Regions from separate parts of the Enterobacter sp. CFEC122 genome, predicted to be linked through region 3. Evidence: predicted binding sites of a transcription regulator. Region 3 holds the regulator's gene; each other region holds the start of a gene.

Region 1 (9,829 bases), 150 kb from region 3:
TGTATGCTGGCACTGCATCCGTAATTGCAGAAGGTTATCAGAAATAACACGCTGCGGATGAAAAAATAGTACGCGAAACGATGCGCTTTGAATCCCCGCTTCAGATGGGGAGGCGGAAGGTTGCGTCTTCTGTGCATTTTCAGGAGGGTGAACTATAGGTAGGGATAGCGTGTTGTTATGCCTTGGCTCTGCCAACCGGGATGAACACGTATTTGAAGACGCATCGCGCTTTATTCCAAGCAGAAAACCTGGCAATGACCCCGAGCAAGCAACGGGTAACCGCTCTGGACAGCGAGGTGAAATGGTCGAATCGAAGCCTGAACCTGAGAACGCTGGAGATACTTACACTTGAGATCGACAGGTGCGGTAACGAGATAATGACATGAAGGGAATCATATTTTTAATGCCCTGTGGCCGAATTTTTTATTCTTTTTTTTCTGTTAAATAACGACTTAATAAATAGAGTGCTAATTAATTTTGATTAGCTCCACCCTTAAGGTTTTCTTAATCTTTATTTTTCTCCTTTATTAAATCTGGGTTTTTATCATTTCAAATTCCATAAAAAAGAAATTTTACACTTTTACGCCTAAACTGGATTGATACTAATTATCATTAGCGTTGTTGTATGCTTTAATCCTGTCCCACAAAGCTATGAGTGGTTACTCCCGTTGGTCTATTAAGGATATGTTCATGAATTCTCGCCTGCTGTCCTGCTTCTCGCTTGCCTTGTTGTCCTCATCCCTTTTCCTTTCCACACAGTCGGTTGCATCCGATAACAACGAAGGTATCGTTGTTTATAACGCGCAGCATGAAAACCTGGTGAAGTCGTGGGTTGACGGTTTTACCAAAGAAACCGGGATTAAAGTCACTTTGCGTAATGGTGATGACAGCGAGCTGGGTAACCAGCTGGTGCAGGAAGGCAGCGCATCGCCGGCAGACGTGTTCCTGACGGAAAACTCGCCGTCCATGGTGCTGGTGGATAACGCCAACCTGTTCGCACCGCTGGATGCCGACACCCTGAAGCAGGTACCGGCAGAGTATCGTCCGGCGCATGGCCGCTGGATCGGCATTGCTGCCCGCAGCACGGTGTTCGTCTATAACCCGGCGAAACTGAGCGAACAGCAGCTGCCTAAATCGCTGATGGATCTGGCGAAACCCGAGTGGAAAGGCCGCTGGGCGGCATCACCGTCAGGCGCGGATTTCCAGGCTATCGTGAGCGCGATGCTGGCCCTGAAGGGCGAGAAGGCCACCCAGGAATGGCTCAAGGCGATGAAAGCCAACTTCTTGGCCTATAAAGGCAACAGCACCGTGATGAAAGCGGTCAATGCGGGTCAGATTGATGGCGGGGTGATTTACCACTACTACCGCTTTGTCGATCAGTCCAAAACCGGTGAAAACAGCAAAAACACCCAGCTCTACTACTTTAAGCACCAGGACCCGGGCGCGTTTGTGAGCCTCTCCGGCGGTGGCGTGCTGGCGTCCAGCAAGCACAAAGCGCAGGCGCAGGCCTTCATCAAATACATTACCGGCAAAGAAGGTCAGGAAAGCCTGCGTACCAACAACGCCTTTGAATACGCCGTGGGCGTGAACGCGGCCTCAAACCCGAAACTGGTCCCGCTGAAAGATCTTGATGCACCGAAAGTTGAACCTTCAACGCTCAACAGTAAAAAAGTTATCGAGCTGATGACGCAAGCCGGCCTGCTGTGATCCTGAGAGTGAAGTGAAGGTCTTATGTCTGGTCTAAGTCTCGACATCGGAAAAAACAGAGTGCAGGAGCCTGCCCGCAGGTGTCCTGCACTGCCGATGGTTGCGTTAGCTGTCTTGTTTTCATTACTGGCGCTTCTGCCTTTGGGTTTTATCATTGCCATTGGCATTGAGACGGGCTGGGAAACCATTAAGGCGCTGGTGTTTCGCCCGCGTGTGGCTGAGCTGCTCAGCAACACGCTGTGGCTGACGGCCCTGGCGGTTCCGCTGTGTATCGTGACGGGCGTGGCGATTGCCTGGCTCACCGAGCGCACGCAGCTTGCCGGACGGGGCATCTGGTCCGCGCTGGCGGTCGCCCCGCTGGCCATTCCCGCGTTTGTGCAAAGCTATGCCTGGGTGAGCGTGGTTCCGTCGATGCACGGGCTCTCCGCGGGCGTGTTTCTCTCCGTGCTTGCCTACTATCCCTTTATCTACATGCCGGTTGCCGCGGTGCTCCGCCGCCTTGACCCGACGCTCGAAGATGTCGCCGCGTCGCTCGGCACACCGCCGTGGAAGGTCTTTTTCCGCGTGGTGCTACCCCAGCTCAAGCTGGCTATCTGCGGCGGCGCGCTGCTGGTGGCGCTGCACCTGCTGGCGGAATATGGTCTGTACGTGATGATCCGCTTTGATACCTTCACCACGGCCATTTATGACCAGTTTCAGTCTACCTTCAGCGGCCCGGCAGCAAACATGCTGGCGGGCGTGCTGGCGTTATGCTGCCTCGCTATCCTGGTGCTGGAAGGCGTGACGCGTGGAAAAGCACGCTACGCGCGCATTGGCGCCGGGGCTGCGCGCGAGCAGAAACGCTGGCCGCTAAAGCCTGCGGCTGCCGCGCTGGGGCAGCTGTTTTTCATGGTGCTGATCGTCCTGGCGCTGGGCGTGCCGTTAGCTGTTCTGTGTCGCTGGATTTGGCTCGGCGGGGTGGAAAACTGGATGAGCGCCGATCTCTGGCACTCGCTGCGCCAGACGCTGATGCTCGGCGTGGGCGGCGCGCTGCTGACGACGACGTGTGTGATCCCCATTGCGTGGCTCGGTATCCGCTACCCGCACCGTATCTTCCGGATGCTGGAAGGGTGCATCTATATCACCAGTTCGCTGCCGGGCATTGTCACGGCGCTGGCGCTGGTCACCGTCACCATTCATTACGCCCGTCCCATTTACCAGACGGAAATTACCCTGTTCCTTGCCTACCTGCTGATGTTTATGCCCCGCGCGCTCATCAACCTGCGGGCGGGAATTGCGCAGGCGCCGGTTGAGCTGGAAAACGTGGCGCGCAGCCTTGGCAGCACGCCCGCGAAGGCGCTCTGGAGCGTCACGATGCGGCTGGCCGCGCCGGGGGCGGCGGCGGGGGCCGCGCTGGTCTTCCTCGGCGTCAGCAACGAGTTGACTGCCACGCTGTTACTCTCTCCCCTGGGCACGCGCACGCTCTCTACCGGATTCTGGGCGCTGACCAGCGAAATTGACTATGTCGCCGCCGCGCCTTACGCGATGCTGATGATCCTGATTTCCCTCCCGCTGACCGCCATTCTCTATATGCAGTCGAAGAAAATTGCAGGGCTATGACATGCTTGAATTAACCGCCATTTCTAAATCGTTTGCTGATGTGCAGGTGCTCGACAGCTTAACCCTGAGCGTTGCGCCGGGGAGCAGAACGGCCATTGTCGGGCCGTCGGGGTCAGGTAAAACCACGCTGCTGCGTATTCTTGCCGGGTTTGAGACGCCCGACACCGGTCGTATTGTTATGCAGGGGAGAACCCTGTTTGATGATAACCGTTTTGTCCCTGCCCACCAGCGCGGGATCGGTTTTGTGCCGCAGGAGGGCGCGCTGTTCCCGCACCTCAACGTGGCAGACAACATTGCCTGGGGGCTGGACGTGACCCGCCACGAAAAACGCCAGCGCGTTGAGGCGCTGATGGAGATGGTTTCGCTGGACAGGCAGCTCGCCACGCACTGGCCTCACGAGATTTCCGGCGGACAGCAGCAGCGCGTGGCCCTTGCCCGTGCGCTGGCCCAGCGTCCTTCACTGATGCTGCTGGATGAACCGTTCTCGGCGCTGGATACCGGCCTGCGCGCCATGACGCGAAAGGCCACGGCCGATCTGCTGGCCGAAGCGGGCGTGGCCTCGATTCTGGTTACCCACGATCAGAACGAAGCGCTCTCCTTTGCCACTCAGGTTGCCGTCATGCGTTCCGGACGCTTCACGCAGGTCGGGACGCCTTATGAGGTTTACACCCGTCCCGTTGACGAAGAGACGGCGCTGTTTCTTGGTGATGCGCTGATCCTGCCTGCGCAGCTCACCGCGGGCTACGCCCTCTGCGCGCTGGGTAAGGTGCCCACAGACAACCCGCTGGCGACAGGGCAGGGCAGAGTGATGCTGCGCCCGGAGCAGCTGAGCGTGACGGCATGCGCCTCACATGAAAGCCCGATCTCCATTCTTGATGTGGATTTTACCGGTCACCTGTCGACGCTCACCCTTGGGCTTACCGGACAGCCGCAGCCCGTCACCCTCAAGACCGTCAGCCAGCCTGGATGGAACCCGGGCACGGCGGTTCGCATTGATATTGCTGGCACCGCGCGTGTATTCGACTATTCTTAATATTCATTAATAATTTCATGCAATGGGTTGTTATAAAAGAATTTTCCAGAATATATGGCATTTCCTGAGATTCTCTACCATGCTCATAAAACCTCACCATCATGTGTGAGGTTTTTCGTAGTTGCTGATTAATCTCAAGGAAAAAGGTTATGAAAAAGACGACTGCTATTTTGTTGGGAACGGCGTTACTGTTTACGACCAATGCTTTTGCTGCCCAACTGCTGACTAAAAATGAGTTCAAGAAAGTCGAGTCTCAGTATCAAAAAATCGGTACGGTAAGCACCTCAAATGAAGTATCGGTTGATGATGCAAAAAAAGAACTGATTGAGAAAGCCGATAAGCAAGGCGCGGATGTTCTGGTGCTCACCTCAGGGAACACCAACAATAAAATTCACGGTACGGCTAATATCTACAAGAAAAAATAACGTTACTGCAGCCACCCCATTTTGGGGTGGTTGTTCCTCATCCTGTCTCCCCACCTCTTCCTGTTGTTCGCGGTTACGCTTGCTAACGCATGGATAATACGTATAGTTCTCATTTGCATTGCTATCAATACATTCTAAGGCCTGACAAAGGGCTATTTTTGCGCGCACTTTCAAATGAGTTAACGATGAACAACACCAGAATACACAAAACGCTGCTGGCGCTCGCCGTTGGCGCGGTAACGCATTCCGCCTTCGCGGCGGACGATCAAAAAGAAGATACCCTCGTTGTGCACTCTGCACCGGTCAGCGATTTCAAACCCGGTGGCGACCAGCTGGTACCGGCCTTCCTTAACGGACAGGTGGCGAACGGCGGGCGTATGGGGATGCTCGGTCAGCAGAACGCCATGGATGTGCCGTTCAACATCATCAGCTATACCTCGAAGCTGGTGGAAGATCAGCAGGCGAAAACCATTGCTGATGTGGTCGCCAACGACGCGGGCGTGCAGTTTGTTCAGGGGTACGGCAACAGCGCTGAAACCTTCCGCATCCGTGGTCTGAAGTTTGACGGCGACGACATGACCTTTGGCGGCCTGTCCGGCGTGCTGCCGCGTCAGGTGGTGGATGCCCAGATGGTCGACCGCATCGAGATCTTCAAAGGGGCAAACGCCCTGATGAACGGCGCGGCAAGCTCGGGCGTGGGCGGGATGATCAACCTTGAGCCAAAACACGCGGGCGAACTCCCGCAGGCGAAAGTGGGCGTCGACTACACCTCGGACTCCCAGATTGGCACCACGCTGGATGCGGGCCGTCGCTACGGCGACAGCGACCAGTTTGGCGCGCGGGTGAACCTGGTCCACCGCGAAGGGGAAACCGGCATACCGAACGACCGCCGCCGCACCACGCTGCTCTCCACCGGTCTGGATTACAAAGGCGACCGTTTCCGCACCTCGCTGGATCTGGGTTATCAGAAGAAAACCTTCCACGGCAGCCCGACCAGCGTCAATATTTCGGCGGTGGATTTCGTGCCCGAGCCGCCGAAAAACGATCGCAACTTCTCGCAGAAGTGGGCCTACAGCAACATCGAAAACGAATTTGGGATGTGGCGCAGCGAGTACGACATCACCGACGGCTGGACCGCCTATACCGGCCTGGGCGCGCAGCACGCGCACGAGGAAGGGATCTACAGCGCGCCGAAGCTGCTGGATAAAAGCGGTAAAGCAACGGTCAGCCGCCTTGATACCAACCGCATCAGCGATTCCGTCAGCGGCATGGCGGGTATACGCGGTAATTTCAATACCGGCTTCGTCTCGCACAAGGTCAACGTTGGCTATTCGGCGATGACCAAAAATGAAAAGATCGCGTGGAAAATGTCGGCGACGAAGGATAACCCGACCACCAACATCTACCACAACACCGGCGTCGATATGCCGGACAGCACCAACCTCAACGGCTCAGGCGGGAAGTACAGCGATCCGCTGACCAGCGGGCGCACCCGCACCCAGGGCTGGCTGCTGAGCGATACCCTGGGCGTGCTGGACGACAAACTGCTGTTCACCGCTGGCGCGCGCCATCAGAAGGTGGTCATTCGCGGGTATAACAAAGTTACCGGTGCGGAAAACGCGGCAGACGGCTTCGACGGCAGCCGCTGGATGCCAACCTACGGCGTGGTCTACAAGCCGTGGGAAGAAATTTCCCTTTACGCCAACCACACCGAAGCGCTGCAGCCGGGCAAAACCGCGCCTAATACCGCGACCAACTACGGCCAGAGCACCGGTATCGTTCACTCTAAGCAGAACGAAGTGGGCGTGAAGGCGGACTTTGGCCGCGTGGGCGGATCGCTTGCGCTGTTTGAGATCAAGATGCCGTCGGCGATCCTCGATGCTAACAATCACTATGGCCTGGATGCCGAGCAGCGTAACCGCGGCGTGGAGCTAAACGTCTTCGGCGAGCCGATGCTCGGGATGCGCCTCAACGCCAGCGCCACCTGGCTGCAGGCGGAGCTGACCAAAACCAAAAACGGCGTAAATCAGGGCAACGATGCCATTGGTGTCCCGAACGTCTACGCCGTGCTGGGGGCAGAGTATGACATCAAGCCGATTGATGGCCTGACGGCGACCGCCCGCGTCAACCACTCTGGCGCGCAGTACGCCGATCTTGCCAACACCAAAAAGATCGACAGCTACACCACGCTGGATCTGGGGATGCGCTATCGCTTCGCGGTGAACCACAATGCAAACCAGATGACGGTGCGCGCGGGCATCGACAACGTGACCAATGAAAACTACTGGGCCAGCGTGGACGATTCCGGCACCTACATCACGCAGGGCGAGCCGCGTACCTTTAAGGTCTCGGTTGGCTACGAGTTCTAAGCGTTCCACCTCGTTATCCGGGGCAGGGACGCCCCATACCTCCGCCGTTGTGTTATAAAATTGTAATAAAAGCTTCTTAGACTGGTCGCCGACTCCTTACCTCTTGGCCAATGACAGGAAGCCGCTATGGGCAGACCCCTCAAATCCGTTTTTAAAAAAGAACATCGCGACGACATCGCTAACCGCAGCGCGAACCCGGTATTCTCCGAGGTTGCAGAGGTGTTCCTCTCCCGCCGTCGTTTTCTCCAGATGGGCGCCGTGGCGGGCGCTGCCGTTTCATTCCCCTTTCTGATCAAACCTGAGAACGCCATTGCCGCGGTATCGAAGCCTTCCGCGCTGGCAAAAGCGGTTTCCCTGGGCTTTACCAGCATCGACGTCTCCACCGAAGATACGGTCAGGGTGCCGGAAGGCTATATTGCCCGCCCGTTCTATCGCTGGGGTGACCCGACGGGGATCAAAAACAACATGCCGGCCTTTAAACCGGATGCCAGCAACACCGCGGACGAACAGGCTGCGCAGGCGGGCATGCATCATGACGGCATGGCGTGGTTTAGCCTGCCGCAAGGGGAGCAAAACCCGGAGCATGGCCTGCTGGCAATGAACCATGAGTACATCGACAACGGGATGATGTTTACCGACGGTACGGCGAACTGGAGCCTCGACAAGGCCCGCAAGGGGCAGAACGCGATGGGCGTGTCGGTGGTGGAAGTGAAAAAATCGGGCAGCGACTGGCAGGTGGTTCGCCCGTCTTCGTATGCCCGCCGCATTACCGTCAATACGCCGATGCAGCTTACCGGCCCGGCGCGGCATCAGGACTTAATGAAAACCACCGCCGACCCGCAGGGGGAGCGCGTGCTGGGCACCATGCAGAACTGCGCCAACGGCCATACACCATGGGGCACCTATCTCACCTGCGAGGAGAACTGGTCGGATATTTTTGTCAAAAAAACCGATCTCAACCCGCTGGAAAAACGCTACGGCATCAGCGACAGCGATGAATCCTACCGCTGGAACGAGGTGGACGAGCGATTTAGCGTTGATAAAACCCCTAACGAACCTAACCGCTTCGGCTGGGTCGTGGAGATCGATCCCTACAACCCGACCTCCACGCCGCGCAAGCACACCGCCCTGGGCCGCTTCAAGCATGAGGGGGCGGCCGTCACGCTTGCCGCCGATAGCCGCGTGGTGGTCTATATGGGGGACGACCAGAAGTTCGAGTACGTCTATAAGTTTGTCTCGGACAAAAAATACGATCCCGCGAACCGTGAAGCCAATATGCAACTGCTGACGTCAGGCACGCTGTACGTTGCCCGCTTCAACGAAGACGGGAGCGGCGACTGGCTGCCGCTGATCTTCGGGCAAAAGGGTCTGGATAAGAGCAACGGGTTTGAAAACCAGGGCGATCTGCTGATTAAAACCCGCCTGGCGGCAGACGCGGTGGGGGCAACGAAGATGGATCGCCCCGAGTGGATAGCGGTTGACCCGCACGCCAGCGGCAGCGTCTACTGTACGCTCACCAACAACAGCGATCGCGGGAAGGAGGGTAAGGCACCGGTTGATGCCGCCAACCCGCGCGCTAATAACGTGTTTGGTCATATTATGCACTGGCACGAAGAGGGGGCCGATCCTGCTGCCGCTCGCTTTAAGTGGGATATTCTGGTGATGGGCGGGCGGACCGACAGCGACGATCCGAAGGCTAAAGGTTCCATGCAGGGGGCGGCCTTCGGCAGCCCCGATGGCCTGTCGTTCGATCATCAGGGCGTGCTGTGGATCCAGACCGACGTCTCTTCCAGCACCATCAATAAGAAAGCCTACGAGGGGATGGGCAATAACCAGATGGTGGCCACCATTCCGGGCACCAACGAGTACCGTCGTTTCCTGACCGGACCGCGCGGGTGTGAAATTACCGGGATTGCGTTTACGCCGGATAACCGGACGCTGTTCATCAACATTCAGCATCCGGGGGAGGGCGGGGATGATATCACCGACCCTGCTAACCCTCGCGCTGTTTCCAACTGGCCAGACGCGAACCCGAACGGACGCCCGCGTTCCTCAACGGTGGTCATCGTCAAAGCGGACGGCGGGATCATCGGCTCATAACCTTGCATCGCCGGGGGCATGCCGTGCTCCCGGCGTTAAACTTGCTACCGCCAGCATGAAGTGTTAAAACGTGCCCCTTCTAAAAAAGAGACAGGGGTAGGACGTGAAAGACGCGTCATCCGCTTCAGGCCATGGTAGCGCTGAAGCCTCGTCGGATCAGAATCCAACGCTGCAACGTGGTTTGCAAAATCGACATATTCAGTTAATTGCCCTTGGCGGCGCAATCGGTACCGGGCTCTTTCTCGGCATCGGCCCCGCTATTCAGATGGCCGGTCCGGCGGTGCTGCTGGGTTACGGTATCGCCGGGATTATCGCCTTCCTGATCATGCGCCAGCTTGGCGAGATGGTCGTTGAAGAGCCGGTGTCAGGCTCCTTCGCGCATTTTGCCTATAAATACTGGGGCCCGTTCGCAGGCTTCCTCTCCGGCTGGAACTACTGGGTGATGTTCGTGCTGGTCGGGATGGCGGAGCTGACCGCCGCAGGCATCTATATGCAGTACTGGCTGCCGGACGTGCCCACGTGGATCTGGGCGGCGGCCTTCTTCATCATTATCAACGCCGTTAACCTCGTCAACGTGCGCCTGTATGGTGAAACCG
Region 2 (9,829 bases), on a different contig from region 3:
AACGCCGGTGAGTACCGGCGTTGTTATCAGATGACAGGATTACTCTTTCGGATCTTTACCCGCCAGCAGCTTGTCCAGCTCGTCGCCGCCCACGTGACGGAAGTCCTGACCCTTCACGAAGTAGAAAATGTATTCGCAAATATTCTGGCAGCGGTCACCGATACGCTCGATAGAACGCGCGCAGAACAGGGCCGTCAGCACGCTCGGGATCGTGCGGGAATCTTCCATCATGTAGGTCATCAGCTGGCGCACGATGCCTTCATACTCCTGATCGACCTTCTTGTCTTCACGGTAGATACGCACCGCTTCGTCCAGATCCATCCGCGCAAAGGCATCCAGCACGTCGTGCAGCATCTGCACGGTGTGGCGGCCCAGTGACTCCAGGCTGACCAGCAGCGGCTGATGCTGCTGCGAAAACTTCTCCAGCGCGGTGCGGCAGATTTTATCGGCGACGTCACCGATACGTTCCAGCTCGGCGATGGTTTTGATGATCGCCATCACCAGACGCAGGTCGCTCGCCGTCGGCTGACGTTTCGCGATAATGCGCACGCAGGCTTCGTCGATAGCCACTTCCATCATGTTGACGTTTTTATCGCCTTCAATGACGCGCTTCGCCAGCTCGCTGTCCTGGTTGTGCATCGCCGTAATCGCATCAGAAAGCTGCTGCTCGACCATGCCGCCCATGGTCATCACCTGGGTGCGAATGCTTTCCAGCTCTGCGTTGAACTGGCCGGAAATGTGTTTATTAAGATTGAGGTTGTCCATGGTTTCTCCACATGCACTAAGGCAAATCAACCGTAGCGGCCAGTAATATAATCTTCGGTTTGTTTCTTCGCGGGCTTAGTGAACAGATCGTCCGTGTTACTGAACTCAATCAATTCACCCAGGTACATAAACGCCGTGTGATCGGAGCAACGCGCAGCCTGCTGCATGTTGTGGGTCACGATAACCACGGTGTAATCCTGCTTCAGCTCGGTGATCAGTTCTTCAATACGACCGGTTGAAATCGGGTCCAGCGCTGAACACGGCTCATCCAGCAGCAACACTTCCGGGCGAATCGCAATACCGCGCGCAATGCACAGACGCTGCTGCTGACCACCGGAGAGAGAGTACCCGCTCTGGTGCAACTTATCTTTGGTTTCGTTCCATAATGCGGCCTTGGTCAAAGCCCACTGCACGCGCTCATCCATATCGGCACGGGAGAGCTTTTCAAACAGGCGAACGCCAAAGGCGATGTTGTCATAAATAGACATCGGGAACGGCGTGGGTTTCTGGAACACCATCCCCACTTTCGCGCGCAGCAGGGCGATATCCTGAGCCTGGGTCAGAATGTTTTCGCCGTCGAGGATGATTTCCCCTTCAGCGCGCTGCTCCGGATAGAGCGAATACATTTTGTTAAAGGTACGCAGCAGCGTGGATTTCCCACAGCCGGACGGACCGATAAATGCCGTGACCTGGTTCTTCGCGATATCCAGGTTGATGTTCTTCAGGGCATGGAATTTGCCGTAGTAGAAGTTCAAATCACGAACCTGAATCTTACCCGGGGCATTATCAACCATACTCATTGACTCATTTCCTCATTCGGCGCCGCGAGCTGCCGCGCCGTAAAAAATTAACCGTGTTTCTTCTTCGCGAAAATGACGCGCGCCAGAATGTTCAGCAACAGTACGCAAAGGGTAATGATCAGCACCCCGGCCCAGGCCAGCTGCTGCCATTCCGCGAAGGGGCTCATCGCAAATTTAAAGATCGTCACCGGCAGGTTGGCGATCGGCTGCATCATGTCCGTGCTCCAGAACTGGTTGGAGAGGGACGTAAACAGCAGCGGCGCCGTTTCACCCGCAATACGCGCCACCGCCAGCAGGATACCGGTCATGATCCCGGAGACCGACGCCTTCAGCGTAATCGCAGAGATCATCTTCCATTTTGGCGTACCCAGCGCGTAAGCCGCTTCACGCAGGCTGTCCGGCACCAGTTTTAGCATGTTCTCGGTGGTTCGAATCACAATCGGCACCTGCAGCAGCGCCAGCGCAATCACACCCGCCCAGCCGGAGAAGTGTTCCATCTGCGCCACCACGACGGTGTAAACGAACAGACCCACGACGATAGACGGGGCTGACAGCAAAATGTCGTTAATGAAACGAATCACTTCCGCCAGCAAGGATTTACGACCGTATTCTGCCAGGTAGATGCCCGCCATGATGCCCAGCGGCGTGCCGAAGACCGTGGCCCAGAGGATCAGCAACCCGCTGCCCGCCAGGGCATTCGCCAGGCCACCACCCGCCGTGTTCGGCGGCGGCGTCATTTCGGTGAACAGCGAGAGTGACATTCCGTCAATCCCGCGAACGACCGTTGAGAAGAGGATCCAGACAAGCCAGAACAGACCGAATGCCATCGTCGCCATAGAGAGCGTCAGGGCAATGCGGTTTTTCATGCGGCGTCTGGCCTGCATTTTGCGGCGGGATTCCGCCAGTTCAGCAGTAGCTTGCATTTCGAGAGTGGCCATTAGCGTGCTCCCTCATTTTTAGCGAGACGCATAATCATCAGCTTGGAAATCGCCAGAACAATGAAGGTAATAACGAACAGAATCAGACCCAGCTCCATCAGCGCCGCGACGTGCAGACCCGATTCCGCTTCCGCAAACTCATTCGCCAGCGCAGAGGTAATACTGTTGCCCGGCATATAAAGCGACGCGCTGTCGAGCTGGTAGGTGTTACCGATGATGAAGGTGACCGCCATGGTTTCACCCAGTGCACGACCTAAGCCCAGCATCACGCCCCCGATCACCCCATTTTTGGTGAACGGAAGGACAATGCGCCAGATCACTTCCCAGGTGGTGCAGCCGATGCCGTAGGCCGACTCTTTCATCATCACCGGCGTTTGTTCGAACACATCGCGCATCACCGCCGCAATGTACGGAATAATCATGATGGCGAGGATCACACCCGCCGCCAGAATGCCGATACCGAAAGCCGGGCCGGAGAACAGGGCCCCCACAAACGGAATGGCAGAGAGGACGTTACCCACCGGTTCCTGGAAGTACGTGGCGAACAGCGGCGCAAAGATGAACAGGCCCCACATGCCGTAGACGATACTCGGAATAGCTGCCAGCAGTTCGATGGCGATCCCCAGCGGACGACGCAGCCAGCCCGGCGCCAGCTCCGTCAGGAACAGGGCAATACCAAAGCTTACCGGAACCGCAATCAGCAGGGCGATGAACGAGGTCACCAGCGTGCCGTAAATTGGCACCAGGGCACCGTAGATGTCGTTCGGCGCATCCCACTCTTTACTCCACAAGAAGGAAAAACCGAATTTCTGGATGCTCGGCCAGGAGGAGAAAATCAGAGACACGATAATGCCGCCCAGCAGCAATAGCACAATCAGCGCAGCCAGTTTGACCAGCGCGCTGAAAATCATGTCACCTTTTTTACCCGGAGGGTTAAATGCAGGCTTGGTTGCAGCCATAAATTACTCTTCTGTTTGAGACGTTTTTACGAATATGCCCGGTGGCGCTGACGCTTACCGGGCCTACAGAGTAAACCGTAGGGCGGGTAAGCGCAGCGCCACCCGCCATCTTCGTTAAATATATCCTGTTAGTACAGCGCTTTACCGCTGCTGTCTTTCACGTTGGTTTTCCATGCAGCGCGAATCTGCTCAACCACGTTGTCTGGCAGGGTGGCGTAATCCAGAGCGTTAGCCTGTTTGCCGCCGTTTTTGTATGCCCAGTCGAAGAACTTCAGCACTTCAGCGCCCTGTTCAGGTTTCTTCTGCTCTTTGTGCACCAGGATGAAGGTGGTAGAGGTGATTGGCCACGCCCCTTCGCCCTTCTGGTTAGTCAGATCCTGCGCGAAGGATTTGCTCCAGTCAGCGCCTTTGGCGGCATTAGCAAAGTTCTCTTCGGTCGGGCTAACCGGTTTGCCGTCGGCAGACACCAGTTTGGTGTAGGACAGGTTGTTCTGCTTCGCGTACGCATACTCTACGTAGCCGATGGAGCCAGGCAGACGCTGTACGAACGCGGCGATACCGTCATTACCTTTACCGCCCAGACCGGTAGGCCAGTTAACGGTAGAGCCGGAGCCGACTTTAGATTTCCACTCTTCGTTCACTTTCGCCAGGTAGCTGGTGAACACGAAAGAGGTACCAGAACCATCCGCGCGGCGAACCACGGCGATGTTCTGGGAAGGCAGCTTCAGGCCTGGGTTGAGTTTGGCGATCGCTTCGTCATCCCATTTTTTGATTTTGCCCAGGTAGATGTCACCCAGGGTTTTGCCGTCCAGCACCAGCTCACCCGACTTCACGCCCGGCAGGTTGATCGCCAGAACCACGCCACCGATCACGGTAGGGAACTGGAACAGGCCTTCCTGAGCCAGTTTGTCATCAGACAGCGGAGCATCTGATGCGCCGAAATCAACCGTGTTCGCGGTAATTTGTTTTACGCCACCGGAGGAGCCGATACCCTGATAGTTAACCTTGTTACCGGTTTCTTTCTGGTAGGTATCCGCCCATTTGGCATACACCGGCGCAGGGAAGGTTGCACCAGCGCCAGTCAGGCTTGCTTCTGCAAATACAGAGAACGCGCTCAGAGATAAGGTCGCGGCGACAACAGTTGCGACAGTGGTACGCATAACTTTCATAATGTCTCCTGCAAGATTTTCGTAAATCGTTGTTTAGTGGCTACGATGAGCAAAATAGGACAAACAGGTGACAGATAAATGTACGAATTATGACAGTTTTATGACAATGCAGGCGTTAAAAATAACTCATTGATAATAAATGATATTTATTCAGGATGGCGTCATAGAGTTGTCATACAGAAAGGGATAAGCCTGGTACAAAAGGGGGAAAATGACAACGGCTGTCATAAACAGCCGTCGGGTGATTAATGTTCAATTTCCAGCGTGACCGTCGCGTACGCTTCAAACGTTCCAGGTTTTGGCTGAGCCCCCGTTGCGCTTGCAGGCGCAGCGGAAAAGGTAAGCGAATTGTTTTCGGCGCCGTTATTGTTTTCGCCCCTATCCATGTCCATCCTGCCGCCGTTGACGCTGACCTGACGATCCCACTTGTCGTATACCACAATGCCTACATCATCATTGCCGTTGACTTTCATCATCGTGGCATCGGCGTCAACAGGGTCTCCATGGAAAGTGGAGTAGACAATATTCTCATCCAGCATGCCTGTGCACTGTACCTGAATCGTCTTTTTTACCTTGTGACTCGTCACGGCGGTGCCTTTGGTAGCGGAAAATTCCGGGGCCGGGATTTTGCCAAAATCTATCTCAAGCGTCTGCCCGGGCGCTATCTCGCAGTTTTGCGGCACGACGATATCGCCAGCGATTTTGATCTCTGCCATTTTTTCGGTGCTGGAGGTCGAGGAGGCCGCATCCAGCCCTCCATAAAGATCGGCGACTATCGTACCTGGCACACTCACCCGGCCAATAAACGGCTTGTTAATTAAGAATGATATTTTTATTTGTGAACCGGTATTGAGTGTTGGTTCGCTCCCTTCCTCGCCAGGCGCATAACAATAGGAGCTATGAGACATTACGTTTGGTTCTGCGCTGAAAGGTACCGGTATATATTCTCTGCCAAGCACAAGTATCGACGTGGCGATGCTGAGGTTGTTATTAAGGGTAAAATAGGTATACCCGTTCTTTACCACATCTTCACTTAACGGCGATCGTGCGGTGTAGTAGATTTGGCGAAAGCCCGTAGAGTAATGCGTAAGACAGTTGCATTGCGCTTTGTAACTCGTAGATGAACTGAGCGTTTCCAGATCCCTGATCTCTGTACCTGCTTTATTTTTATCCGCCGGGATCGACTGCCCGTTCAGATTAAGGTTATAGATATAAGCGCCACCTTCGGAGTGACAAATCCCGTCGCCCGTGGTGTACGCCTTGCATACTGGCGTCATAAATATTATCAACGCGCTTAAAAACAGAGGTGTCCTGAATTTCATCTTATTTCCCTATTGGCATACTGCCGATATTTGTATCAGTTCAACGCCTTCTGGCGGGGTAAAATGGTAGTTAACCGGGCAGGTCATCGTGTTATCTGCACCCCACTTCAGGACAAACGCCCCCTCTTCCGGCATGCCGGACAGATAAAGCTCGCCATTTTCGCCCACAATGCCGGTTACGCTGCCGTGGGGTAAATCAGCCGAGGCCATTGCGCCAAACGGCACCGGTTTGCCACTCTTCTGCCGCACATTGAACAGGACGCGATAGCCCACGTGAGTGACAAACTCCGCCCGTACCACCGCGCCGCGCGTCGGGATAACGCTGAGGATACTGTTGTCGATTTCGACGTTGGCCTTCGCAAAGTAATCGCTGTCGATCTCCACTCTGTTTTCATCGTAGGCATTGAGCTGCGTCTGTACCGTATAGCCGCGCCAGTCCGTCGCCTTACCCGTACCATTCTCCAGCGCCAGGCCGGAAGCTCCCGGGGCTTTAACCAGCGCGACGGTTTCCCCCAGCTCCTGAGAGAAAGTTATGCCATCGCTGTGGGCCAGAATCCCGCCCTTTATTCCATAGTTAAGGCGCTGGTTGTCCTGGGTATAGTCGTAACTGGCGTTTACCGAACCATATGTGCCGTCATAGCCCACCCCTGCGCTGTTGTTGTAATCTTCGTTATCCGCATCGTAAGACTGCTGAACGTTCCAGGAGAGGTTGTGCGCATCCAGCGCGTTACCGCTCAGCCCCACCTGGTGCATCCCTTTTCCATGGTTGTTTTGGGTGTACCCATAGTTGACGTAGCTATCATGTAGCCAGCCTGACAACGGTATGGAGAGAGAGAGCATAAAAATCTGTTCGCTGCCCTGGCTGTCGCTGATGTCAGTGTCGGTGCTATTTTGGGCCGAGGTGAGTGAATCGGTGTAGTTCCAGGAGACGTTCCAGGAAATAGAGCGCCAGCTATTGCTGTAGCCCAGCTGCACCAGCCGCTCGACTTCATTCGTCTTCCAGTACTGCTGGCGGCTAAGGGTAAGATAAATATTTCCCATCCCGTCGCCAAAGGTCTGCGTCCATGTTCCCTCCAGACGGCTACGGCGGTTACCTGTCGTCCAGAAGTCGCTCTCGTTATTCTGCCGGGACGCCCATTCGTTCAGGGTGTAGTAGCCCTCTGTGGAGTAGCGGTAGCCCACCAGCCGAAACGTTGTGTTAGTTTCATCAAAACGTTTGGAATAGAGAAAACGGTAAGATTGCCCGCTTTCGTCATCGTCCTCAAACCGCGCGCGGGCATGCGTTACGTCCAGCGAAATGGCGCCCAGCGAACCCATATCTTTCCCCACGCCAAGCGCGGCGGAGGTGTAATCGCTGGTTCCCTGCACGCCCCCGTAGAGGGTAATACCCGCAGGAAAACCGTGTAACACCTGCGCCTGAAAAACGGTCGGCTGAAAATCGTTTTGATCGCGCAGTTCACCCGCGCTGATATCGACATCGGTTTGATCTTCACGCTTCAGGATCGCCAGTGAGGCGTAAGGCTGGGTAAAATGTTGCTCGCTGCCATCCTCTTCTTTGATGGTAACATCCAGATCGCCACCCGAATTGGTAGTGTTTAAATCCTTGAGCGCAAACGCTCCCTGCGGTACGGCAGACTGGTAAATGATGTAACCGTTTTGCCGCACAATCACGGTCGCATTGCTTTTCGCCACGCCGCGAACCACTGGCGCAAACCCCGTCAGGCTCGAAGGCAGCATGTCATCATCCGTGTAGAGACGCATCCCACGCAGTTGCGTGCTGTCAAACACGTCGCTTGCGGTCCACGTATCCCCCAGCATGATTTGGCTGCGTAACGCGGCGATATCGCGCTGTAAATAGGTATTGATCGAATGATACGAAGACTCGCCATCGGTCACGTTTAGCGTACTGTAGTTACGTAAACGCCATGCCCCCAGGTTGGCACCGTTGCGCAGGTTCAGATAATAAAAATCGTCGTTAACATCCTCGTTCGAATGCACCGTGCTGGAGCCGGAAAAATCGTAGTTCACCATAAGCGCATTGATGCCCTCATCCCAGCGTGAGGGACTGATATAGCCGCGCGCCGATACATCAATATAGATTTGCGGCAACGTGACGTTAAGCTGGAGTTTATCCGTATCAAACGTCCAGCTTGAGCCGGGAACGAGCGGCGCGGGGTTCAGACAGGCTTTGTCATCTATGTCGTTAAGGGCCTTGATAGCCGCCACTTTTACCCCAAGCTCAGCGAGCACGGTTTTGACGTCTGAGAAGCAAGGATGAAGGTTGCTGGTGGCAGTATCTTCGACAAAGGTTACCTCCCGGCGGTCAACATATTCGCCGTTAACATGAATACTGACCTTATAGTTCCCGACAGGCAGACTGCTCGCGCGATTAAACTGGTGGATATCCACGTCCACCGGATGATCGATTTCAAGCAGCGCAGGGTTAAACATATCCCTCGCGGCCGCCTCGCCGGATAAACCAAGCACCATCCCGGAAGCAAGCGCGATGAAAATACGGGAACACTCCATAAATAAACCATCCTTTGCTTAAAGCGCAGCTTTTAAATCCTGGCTAATCGCACCGAAATCATTCACATACCGCCACACCAGCGCATGGCCATTCACGCCTTCCGGTAAGGGTAAACGCAGGGTTTCAAAGGGATGGACGATATTGAGTGGCACATCTTTGCCGTCCACTGTCACATTCATAACGTTGATATTTAGCGGCGTGGGATTTTCAACTACCAACTGCCGATTTTCTCTGTGCCACTTCACCTGCGTAGCGGCGTGCTCCGGGGTGATGTTCAACGAGGCCGGACGCCAGAACAGCTTGATACGCGTCTTAATAGCGATTTCCATCGCGTTCGGCTTATTGCTCGCCGGGGGAATATTTTTGATGTTCAGCCAGAACACCGACTCCCGATCCTGCGGTAAATTGCCCTCGGTTTTCATAATGCGCAGAATTTTTTCCTGCCCAGCCTCCAGACGAGATACCGGTGGAATGACGGTAAACGGTGGTTTTTTCGCGGTTCCTGTATTATTGAAGGGGTCAACCCATGTTTGAATAAGATAAGGGATAGCCGCTTCGTTATTTTTGACAGTAATGGTTGTGTCGGATTTATCACTCAAATAAATCACTCGTGTGCCACCAATAACCACACCTGCCGATGCCAGTGTAGAAATACCCGTAAGACAACACGCTATTAATACATTCACTATACGCCCTGGCATAATCCAATGTCCTTATATATAAAGGAGCCTGTTAATAAGTTCTTAACAGGCTCCGAATCCATAATCGCTGATTATTTCAGATATTCAATAGTAAACTGAGAGTCAGCATTCGCAGTACCCGGCGTCACTGTTGCCAGAGTCTGGACGAATTTCGCTTTGAATCCCATATCCGCTTTACCATCAGCAATGGCAACGTATTTAGAATTGTTATACAAAGGGATCGCGGTATCATCGCTCAGGTTGAACAGTTTAATCGCCACGCCCGTCGCCGCAATGGCGTCGCCGCTGCCAGTGAACTCGCCGTCCGTACCGTCTTCGTTCACCGGCGTACCGATTGAGAGATAACCTTTACCGATGGTATCTTTATCTTCCGTCCCGTCAAAGCGTACTGCCGCCTGAGTATAGGTTGCCGGGCAGCCTTCCAGACGGATGTGGAAATCTTTAACAGACGCGGTGGAATCAATACCTGCGAAAGTAGTGGCCGCCACACGACCAATATTAACAGTCTGGTTGCTGGTATCAGTCGTGACTGTACAGGTAGAATCAATCACCTCGCCACGGAAATGAACAGTACCGTCAGCCGCTAATGTCGCACCTGAAAACAGGGCGGAAGATAAAACCAGCGAAGTGGCTATAACGTTTAAT
Region 3 (9,829 bases):
TCTGCGCTTCGCCGCCGAGACCTTCCACCAGATTCTGAATCAACGCGGCCAGCTCGCCGGTCATCAGGATGAAGTCCGCGTCGAAACGCTGAGCGTAATCTTCCCTGTCGATATCTTCATTCTGATCGCGCAGCTCGTCGCAGAACTTCAGACGCTTCACGGAGCCGTCGTCGCACATCACAAACTGAATACGCTGCTGCCAGTCGAGCGCCAGCTTGGTGACCACTTTACCCGCTTCGATGTGGACGGCGATTTCATCGCTCACCAGATCCTGCTTCTTCGCGCGGATCACGCCGCCATCTTCCAGCAGGGCTTTCAGCTCGGCTTCATCAAGGATCTGGAAACCCTGAGCCGCAGCACCGCTGCGTACCCATTCGGTCAGCGTCAGCTCGATCGGCGTTTCCAGCGCCAGCGGAACGACCGGTAACGAGCCGATGCTTTTACGCAGCAGGGCCAGCGTATCTTCTGCTTTCTTGGCGCTGGCGCAGTCCACCATGATCAGCCCGTTAACGGTGTCGATCCACATCATGGTCTGGCTGAAGCGGCTGAAGGCGCGCGGCAGCAGGGAGTGCAGTACTTCATCTTTCAGCGAATCTTTTTCGGTCTTTTTCAGCTTGCGGCCCTGTTCGGCTTCCAGCTTGAGAATTTTCGCTTCGAGTGCCTGCTTAACCACCGGCGTCGGCAGTATTTTCTCTTCTTTACGGGCGCAGACGATGATTTGACCCGTGCTGCTGGCGTGGGTCAGTGCATCGCTTTGTGAACCCATTGGCGGAACCCAACCGGTTTTCGCCATATCCTGGCTACCGCAAGGGGAAAAGGTATAAGCGGCTAACTGTTTTTCCATCTCTTCTGCACGCAGCGAAACGTCGCGGCTGAGACGGTAAACCATCAAATTTTTGAACCACAGCATGATAATTTCCACGGCCTTGTCGTTAAATCAGCGGGCATGATAACGAATTGTCGCATCGCTTGCATTGCTAATCGGGAAGCGTGCTTCTACTCTGTTGATAATCAAAATAATGAGGAGAGTCTTGTGCGTATTGGGATCGATTTGGGCGGCACCAAAACAGAAGTCATCGCACTGAGCGAGCAGGGGGAGCAGCTGTTTCGCCATCGTCTGCCAACGCCGCGCGATGATTATCACCAGACTATCGAGACGATTGCCAGGCTGGTCGAGATGGCCGAGCAGGCGACAGGGCAAACCGGCAGCGTCGGGATGGGGATACCGGGGTCGATCTCGCCGTATACCGGCGTGGTTAAAAATGCCAACTCCACCTGGCTCAACGGTCAGCCGTTTGATAAAGATTTAAGCGCGCGCCTGAAGCGGGAAGTGCGTCTGGCCAACGACGCCAACTGCCTGGCGGTCTCTGAGGCCATCGACGGCGCGGCGGCCGGTGCCCAGACCGTGTTTGCCGTGATCGTCGGCACCGGCTGCGGTGCGGGCGTAGCGTTCGGCGGGCGCGCCCATACCGGCGGTAACGGCACCGCGGGCGAGTGGGGGCACAACCCGCTGCCGTGGATGGATGAAGACGAACTCAAATACCGCACCGAAGTGCCGTGCTACTGCGGAAAACAGGGCTGTATTGAGACCTTTATCTCCGGTACCGGTTTTGCGACCGATTACCACCGCCTGAGCGGCCAGCCGCTCAAGGGAAATGAGATCATGCGTCTGGTCGAAGCGCAGGATCCGGTGGCGGAGCTGGCCCTGAGCCGCTATGAAATGCGGCTGGCGAAATCCCTGGCGCACGTGGTGAATATTCTCGACCCAGACGTAATTGTGCTGGGCGGCGGCATGAGCAACGTCGACCGGCTGTACGCCACGGTGCCGAACCTGGTGAAGCAGTGGGTCTTCGGCGGGGAGTGTGAAACGCCGATCCGCAAAGCCGTCCACGGGGACTCCAGCGGCGTGCGCGGCGCGGCGTGGCTGTGGCCAGAATAAACGGCTCTGTAAGCCTGGTAAGCGAAGCGCCATCGGGCGAATTCAGGCAGCCACAATAAAAAAGCCGGGTGGCGGCTACGCCTTACCCGGCCTACATGTTGAGTGGACCTTTACTGCACGGCAAATTCTTTATCCAGCTTGCTATACCCCAGCCCGTTAATCTTCTTCACTTTGATCTGCACCGGAATACGCTCTTTCATCGCCTCGACGTGGCTGATCACGCCGATGGTTTTCCCGGTGGCGTTCAGCGCGTCGAGCGCATCCAGCGCCGTATCCAGCGTCTCACTGTCGAGCGTGCCGAACCCTTCATCCAGGAACAGGGAATCGATCCGCGTTTTATGACTCACCAGATCGGAAAGCGCCAGCGCCAGCGCCAGGCTGACCAGGAAGCTCTCGCCGCCGGAGAGGGTGCGGGTATCGCGGACCGCATCCGCCTGCCACGTATCCACCACTTCCAGCTCCAGCGCGTCACTGGCCTTACGCTGCAATAAATAACGCCCGTGCAGGCGGTTAAGCTGCTGGTTTGCGAGCCAGACGAGATTGTCCAGCGTCAGCCCCTGGGCGAACTTACGGAACTTGTCGCCGGTGCTGGAGCCGATCAGCGCGTTCAGATAACCCCAGTCATCCGCCTGGCGCGCGGCCTCTTCAATTTGCTGCATCAACGCCAGCTGGTGCTGCCGGTTATCGCTGTCCTGCTTAAGCTGCTGGCGGATCTCGCCCTGATGCGTGGTGTTCTCGCGCAGCTGTTGCGCCAGCTGCTGCAGCTGGCTTTGCAGCGTGGCGGCATCGGCATCGAGCCCTTCCGGCCGCAGTGCCAGATGAGACTGCAGCTGCTGGTTCGCTTGCCCGGACAGCGCCGCGGCCTGCTGGATCTGGTTTTCCAGCGACTGTTTCAGCTGTTCAAGGTGGCGAATAGCATCGTCATCCAGCAGCGCGGCAAGAAACGCGTCCTGGTCGGCAAAGCAGCTCGCCGAGCGCGCCGCGGTGAACTGCGTCTGCGACTGCTGCAGGCGCTCTCGCTCCAGCGCTTCCTGCTGCTGTTGCGCGGTCAGCTGGCTTTGCAGCGACACGCACTCGTCGTGGATGGCGCGCCAGTTATCAGGAATAACCGGTTCGGCGTCTTCGCTGTTCGCTGCCGGAAGCGCGTCGAGCAGCGGCTTCAGGGCGTTTATGCGTTCCTGAAGCACGCCGTGCTGCGTTTGCTTCTCCTGCCACTGCGCGAATTCCGCTTCACGGGCCTGAAGCCAGGCGGCTTCCTGACCTTCTTCAGGTGCGTTAAGCGAGAGCGCGAGCAGGGCATGTTCCAGCGCCTGCCGCGTGGCCGCCAGCTGCTGCTGATACTGCCGCTCCTGCGCGTCCTGTTCGTTGAGCTGGTTCTGCAGGGTGAGACGCTGACTGAGCTGATAAAGCTGGCGCTCGTAATGTTCCTGTTCGTTCAGCCATGGCGCGATATCGTCCTGAATATTCAAGGTAATGTTCAGGGACGTGCAGGCCGCCACCCACTCTTTAGTGAGCGCTTGCTCCTCCTGAGAAAGCGTCTGCGCGTCGTCTGTCTCGCGCTGGATCTGCTGAGTCAGGGCATTGACCTGTCCCAGCACCAGCAGGCCTTCCTCTTTAAGGGCGGCGACCTCTTTTTCCAGGGCATCACGGCGGCGCTGGTTATCCGTCAGCTCAAGTGACTGATATTGCTCAACGGCGGGATGTTCACAGGAACCGCACAGCGGGCAGGGTTTACCCGCCTCAAGCTGCGAACGGTAATGCTCCAGCTTCTTGATTGTTGCTTCGGTTTCGCACAGGGCTTTCAGGTCGAGATAGTGCTGGTTTTTCTCTTTGTACTGCTGGCGGCGCAGGGTCAGCGTTTCATTGAGTTTATTTTGTTCGGCCTGCGCCTTCTGCACGTTTTCACCGCTCTGGCGCAGGCGCTTTTGCAGCGGCTGATAGCGGGCATGCAGCGACGTCAGCTGCTGGCGCAGCGTGCGGGACCTGGACTGCTGCTCCATGGCCGCGCTGACCTCATCCGCCGTCAGCGTCAGCGCGTTTTCCGGCATCGCAGCCAGCCTGTTGCGTAATTCACCTATCCGCGCAGCAAGCGAGGCTAACTGCGTTTTATCGCGGTTAAGCTGCGAGAACTGGGCGCGCCAGCCTGCAATCTCCTGGCCTAACAGACGATAGCGCTCGTGCTCCGTCAGCCACTGCGCCAGCGCCGTCAGTTCGGTCTGAAGCAGCTCGTGGTTACGCAGGGCGGTATTGCGAATACGTGAACGCAGCGCGGTTCTGGCTTGTAAGCGAGTATTTACTTCGATAATTCGCTGCTGCGTTTGTGCCAGACGCGCGGTTTGCTCCTGCTGATGTTCCCAGAGCGGGCGAAGCTGGGCGGCGGGCAGAGCGAGCTGGAGCTTTGCCAGCTCAGGCGCAGCGTCCGTCAGCGCCTGTTGCGCCTGCTGCTGCATTGCGGCGACGCGCTGTTGCTCGCGCACGAGCTCATCATGGCGCGTAAGCCACTGAAAATGTTTCTGTTGGTTTTGCTGCTGTTCCAGCAGGGTTTTCTCTTCGTCAGTAAGTGCCTGCAAACTTTGCTGTAACTGCTGCTGTTGTTCTTCGCTCAACAGCACGACGCCCGCCGCCTGCGCCTCGCACTTTTCAAGCACGCTGCGGGCCGCTTTGTGTTTCTCAAACACCATGGCGGAAATCTGACCGTAGATTTCGGTGCCGGTCAGCTCTTCCAGCAGCTCGGCGCGATCGCTCGGTTTGGCATTAAGGAAGGCGGCAAACTGCCCCTGAGAGAGCAGCATCGAGCGGGTAAAGCGCCCGTAGTCCAGCCCGGTGAGCGCGGCGGTTTGCTCCAGCTTATCCGTTACTTTGTCGGCCAGGATTTTGCCATCTTCGCAGCGCGCCAGCTCCACGCGCGGCGCCTGCAGGTTACCGTCCGGCTGGTTGCGCGCCCGGTTCTGGCTCCAGAAGGCGCGATAGGCGATGCCTTTTACCTCGAACTCCACTTCCGCCAGACATTCGGCGGTGTCGCGGGTCATCAGGTCATTTTGCGCCTGGGAGACTTTATTCAGGCGCGGCGTTTCGTGATAAAGCGCCAGACAGATGGCGTCGAGCAAGGTAGTTTTACCTGCCCCGGTTGCGCCGGTGATGGCAAACAGCCCGTTGCTGGCAAACGGCTCAGCGGTAAAGTCAATTTTCCACTCGCCCTTGAGGGAGTTGAGATTTTTCAGGCGCAGGCTCAGAATTTTCACGCGTTTTCTTCCTCGTCATTGAGCGCATGCAGGGTATGGCTGAACAGTTCGCTGAGTCTTGCGCGCTTCGCATCGTCAATCTCCTCCTGTGAGAGCCTGCGTTCAAATACCTCTTCGACCCCCAGTTCACTGAGCGTTTCGCGTTGAGCGCTTAGCAGAATTTTCTCGCGCTGCTCGCGGCTGCGGCGCACCAGCAAGACCTCTACCGGCAGGTCTTCGGTCAGCGCCTGGATTTTTCGCTGCATATCGTGCAGGTAGTCGTCGGTGGTGATTTCGATGTCCAGCCAGATGGGGGGATCTTGCTCGACGCCGCGCCACTGCTCCAGCTGGGCGGTGATGGCATCGAGATCGCCTTTCAGCACCGCCAGCGGTTGAGTTACGGGCACCTCCAGCGTGTCGACGGCGCTGAGTTTTCCGTCGGAGAAGGTCACCAGATGTACGGATTTGGCTTTGCCCGTTTCGTCAAAGCTGAGCGAAAGGGGCGAGCCGCAGTAGCGGATGTGCTCGCAGCCGCCGACGATCTGCGCCCGGTGAATGTGCCCGAGCGCAATGTAGTCGGCGGGCGGGAAGTGTTGCGCCGGAAAGGCATCCAGCGTGCCGATATAGATGTCACGCACGGCGTCACTTTTACTGGCCCCGACGGTGGTGAGGTGCCCGGTCGCAATCACCGGAATCGGCTGGTCACCGCGCAGGGCACAGGCTTCGGCGTGCTGCTGGCGGTAATAGTCGGCGATCGCCTGTAACAAATGCTGCTGCTTTTCCGCGCCCGACAGCCCCGCCTGGCTTTGCACGATGTCGCGCGGACGCAAAAAGGGAATCGGACACAGTACCGCCCCGGGCGACCCGTCGCGCTTTTTCAGGATCTGCGGGGCGTGCCCGGCGCTGGCGACGACGGTGGTATTGAGAAACGCCAGGATGTCGCGGGATTCGTTAAGCGTCGCGACGGAATCATGGTTGCCGGCGACAATCACCAGATGACAGCCGGTTTGCTGCAGATTCACCACGAAGCGGTTGTACAGCTCACGGGCATAGCTCGGCGGCGAGCCGGTATCAAAAATATCTCCCGCCACGATAATCGCGTCCACCTCATGCGTCCGGGCCGTTTCCAGCAGCCAGTTCAGGAACGCTTCATGTTCAGCCGCACGGCTTTTGCTGTAAAAATTTTGACCCAGATGCCAGTCCGAGGTGTGAAGTATGCGCATAGCTGATCCGTGGCAAAAAAGAGAAAGCAGGATTATAAACGTTCAGAGAAGGGAAAATAACCGCTGTAATAAAACAACAGTTTGCCATTTATAGTGGTACTGTTTTTCATAAATCTGTCATAAATCTGACGCATAATGGCGCCGAATTACAAACTTGTAACGTAAATAAGATAAGACAGGGCAAAGTATGGCGAGACGTATTCTGGTCGTAGAAGATGAAGCTCCAATTCGTGAAATGGTGTGCTTCGTGCTCGAGCAAAACGGCTTCCAGCCGGTTGAAGCGGAAGATTATGACAGCGCAGTGAACCAGCTGAATGAACCCTGGCCCGATCTGATTCTGCTGGACTGGATGCTGCCCGGCGGCTCCGGACTGCAGTTTATCAAACACCTGAAGCGTGAAGCGCTGACCCGCGACATCCCGGTTGTGATGCTTACGGCGCGCGGAGAAGAAGAGGATCGTGTGCGCGGTCTGGAGACCGGCGCGGACGATTACATTACCAAACCGTTCTCCCCCAAAGAGCTGGTGGCCCGCATTAAAGCCGTGATGCGCCGTATTTCGCCGATGGCGGTGGAAGAGGTGATTGAGATGCAGGGGCTGAGCCTTGATCCGACTTCTCACCGCGTGATGACCGGTGAAAATCCCCTCGACATGGGGCCTACCGAATTTAAACTTCTGCACTTCTTTATGACCCACCCGGAACGCGTGTACAGCCGCGAGCAGTTGCTGAATAACGTCTGGGGAACTAACGTGTATGTCGAAGACCGGACGGTTGACGTACATATCCGCCGCCTGCGAAAAGCGCTGGAACTGAGCGGCCACGATCGCATGGTGCAGACGGTCCGCGGCACGGGTTATCGTTTTTCTACCCGTTTCTGAACAATGACAGGAGTGTGACGCGTGCTGGAACGTCTGTCATGGAAAAGGCTCGTCTTTGAACTGATCTTATGCTGTATTCCGGCCTTCATTCTGGGGGCCTTTCTTGGACATCTGCCGTGGTTTCTGCTGGCGTCGGTCACCGGGCTGCTGATCTGGCATTTCTGGAACCTGCTGCGCCTCTCCTGGTGGCTGTGGGTTGACCGAAGCATGACGCCGCCGCCCGGAAGCGGCAGCTGGGAGCCGCTGCTGTACGGTCTGCACCAGATGCAGATGCGAAATAAAAAGCGCCGCCGCGAGCTGGGAAGCCTGATTAAGCGTTTTCGCAGCGGTGCGGAGTCGCTACCGGATGCGGTCATTCTGACCACCGAAGAAGGGACGATCTTCTGGTGTAACGGCCTGGCGCAGCAGCTGTTGGGCCTGCGCTGGCCGGATGATAATGGCCAGAATATCCTCAACCTTCTGCGTTATCCCGAGTTTACGCTGTACCTGAAAAAGCGTGATTTTACCCGTCCGCACAATCTCAAGCTCAATAACGGTCGCCATCTGGAGATCCGCGTGATGCCCTACAGCGATAAGCAGTGGCTTATGGTGGCGCGCGATGTCACCCAGATGCACCAGCTGGAAGGGGCGCGCCGCAACTTCTTCGCCAACGTCAGTCACGAATTGCGTACCCCGCTGACCGTGCTGCAGGGCTACCTGGAGATGATGCAGGAGCAAACGCTGGAAGGTGCGCCGCGTGAAAAAGCGCTGCACACCATGCGCGAGCAAACGCACCGGATGGAAGGCCTGGTGAAGCAGCTGCTGACGCTCTCGAAGATTGAAGCGGCACCCACGCTCGCGCTGAATGACACCATCGATGTGCCGATGATGCTGCGAGTCGTGGAGCGTGAAGCGCAGACGTTAAGCCACAAAAAGCATCACCTGACCTTTGAGGTCGACAACACGCTAAAGGTGCTGGGCAGTGAAGATGAGCTGCGCAGCGCTATCTCCAACCTGGTGTATAACGCGGTAAACCATACGCCGGAAGGGACGGAGATCGTGGTGCGCTGGCAGCATACCCCAACGGGGGCCGAGTTTAGCGTGGAGGACAACGGGCCGGGGATCGCGCCGGAGCATATTCCGCGTCTGACCGAACGCTTCTATCGCGTGGATAAAGCGCGATCGCGGCAGACGGGCGGAAGCGGCCTGGGGCTGGCGATTGTGAAACACGCGGTGAATCACCATGAAAGCCGTCTCGATATTCAGAGTACCCTGGGTAAAGGAACCCGCTTCAGCTTCGTGATCCCGGAACGATTAATTGCCAAAAAGATCGCCTGACGGCAGGTGTGTCATTTTACCTTTCCACGGGTCAGCCATCGCTGGCCCGTTTGCTTTGCAGCCAAGCGAAACGCGTGTGAATTTTATACGGCTGGCTGTTTTTTGTTCGCATGATTAGCCATGGGTTTTTCTTATAATTAGCGTATTGTGCTGGAGTGTATTTTCATGCTGGCATATTGTTCTGGTTTTACGATCCCACCTTGCCTTTAAACGTTATAAGCGTTTAAATTGCCCCCCAGATACTGTCAGACCGACTGTATTTGCGTGGTAAATCGAAAAACTATTCTTCTCCACGCCAGGACGGGAGCATATCCCGCTAAAATTGAGCAAATTTTCGGCTGTATCGTCCCGTCAGGGGCAGCGAAAATCTCAATGTTTTCAACACCACATCCACAGGCAGTAAGGTTTTATGACCCATCACTTAAAATCGCGTGACATCATCGCGCTGGGCTTTATGACATTTGCGCTGTTCGTTGGCGCAGGCAACATCATTTTCCCTCCAATGGTTGGCTTACAGGCGGGTGAACACGTCTGGACCGCCGCGTTTGGTTTCCTGATTACTGCCGTGGGTCTGCCGGTGCTGACCGTCATCGCGCTGGCGAAAGTCGGCGGCGGTGTGGATAGCCTCAGCACCCCGATTGGCAAAGTGGCGGGCGTTCTGCTGGCTACCGTCTGCTACCTGGCCGTGGGTCCGCTGTTTGCCACCCCGCGTACCGCGACCGTTTCCTTCGAAGTGGGTATTGCTCCGCTGACCGGTGACGGCGCGATGCCGCTGTTCATCTACAGCCTGATCTATTTCGCTATCGTGATTCTGGTTTCCCTCTATCCGGGCAAGCTGCTGGATACCGTGGGTAACTTCCTGGCTCCGCTGAAAATTGTGGCGCTGATTGTTCTGGCGGTGGCGGCTATCGTCTGGCCTGCAGGCCCGATTAGCGACGCGATGGACGCCTATAAAAACGCCGCGTTCTCTAACGGCTTTGTGAACGGCTACCTGACGATGGATACGCTGGGCGCGATGGTGTTTGGTATCGTTATCGTTAACGCCGCGCGTTCCCGCGGTGTGACCGAAGCGCGTCTGCTGACCCGCTACACCATCTGGGCTGGCCTGATGGCCGGTGTAGGCCTGACGCTGCTGTATCTGGCGCTGTTCCGCCTGGGCTCCGATAGCGCGATGCTGGTCGACCAGAACGCCAACGGTGCGGCTATCCTGCACGCCTACGTCCAGCACACCTTCGGTGGTGCGGGCAGTATG

Evidence for each region. Region 3 encodes PhoB, which activates phosphate uptake and scavenging genes when phosphate is short. Its sites were predicted from a motif close to CTGTCATAAAACTGNCNNAT; they were not measured.
Region 1: a site for PhoB is predicted at 7,183-7,202, ahead of ACVCAM_RS03035 (PhoX family protein). Genes of this name have one in related genera too.
Region 2: a site for PhoB is predicted at 4,719-4,738, ahead of pstS (phosphate ABC transporter substrate-binding protein PstS). Genes of this name have one in related genera too.

Annotation. Positions count from the first base shown of each region.
Region 1 is NZ_JBRIQR010000002.1:237,090-246,918, forward strand. Features, by position in the region: gene ACVCAM_RS03005 (hypothetical protein) at 1-24, shown strand, start outside; gene ACVCAM_RS03010 (iron ABC transporter substrate-binding protein) at 691-1,707, shown strand; gene ACVCAM_RS03015 (ABC transporter permease) at 1,732-3,306, shown strand; gene ACVCAM_RS03020 (ABC transporter ATP-binding protein) at 3,308-4,339, shown strand; gene yahO (DUF1471 family periplasmic protein YahO) at 4,489-4,764, shown strand; gene ACVCAM_RS03030 (TonB-dependent receptor) at 4,950-7,133, shown strand; gene ACVCAM_RS03035 (PhoX family protein) at 7,260-9,233, shown strand; gene pheP (phenylalanine transporter) at 9,337-9,829, shown strand, end outside.
Region 2 is NZ_JBRIQR010000014.1:98,229-108,057, forward strand. Features, by position in the region: gene phoU (phosphate signaling complex protein PhoU) at 40-765, opposite strand; gene pstB (phosphate ABC transporter ATP-binding protein PstB) at 792-1,565, opposite strand; gene pstA (phosphate ABC transporter permease PstA) at 1,613-2,503, opposite strand; gene pstC (phosphate ABC transporter permease PstC) at 2,503-3,462, opposite strand; gene pstS (phosphate ABC transporter substrate-binding protein PstS) at 3,591-4,631, opposite strand; gene stgD (fimbrial protein StgD) at 4,877-5,953, opposite strand; gene ACVCAM_RS12085 (fimbria/pilus outer membrane usher protein) at 5,963-8,482, opposite strand; gene ACVCAM_RS12090 (fimbrial chaperone) at 8,501-9,184, opposite strand; gene ACVCAM_RS12095 (chaperone-usher fimbrial major subunit) at 9,256-9,829, opposite strand, start outside.
Region 3 is NZ_JBRIQR010000002.1:87,071-96,899, forward strand. Features, by position in the region: gene rdgC (recombination-associated protein RdgC) at 1-910, opposite strand, end outside; gene mak (fructokinase) at 1,034-1,939, shown strand; gene sbcC (exonuclease subunit SbcC) at 2,050-5,181, opposite strand; gene sbcD (exonuclease subunit SbcD) at 5,178-6,383, opposite strand; gene phoB (phosphate response regulator transcription factor PhoB) at 6,571-7,260, shown strand; gene phoR (phosphate regulon sensor histidine kinase PhoR) at 7,282-8,577, shown strand; gene brnQ (branched-chain amino acid transporter carrier protein BrnQ) at 8,987-9,829, shown strand, end outside.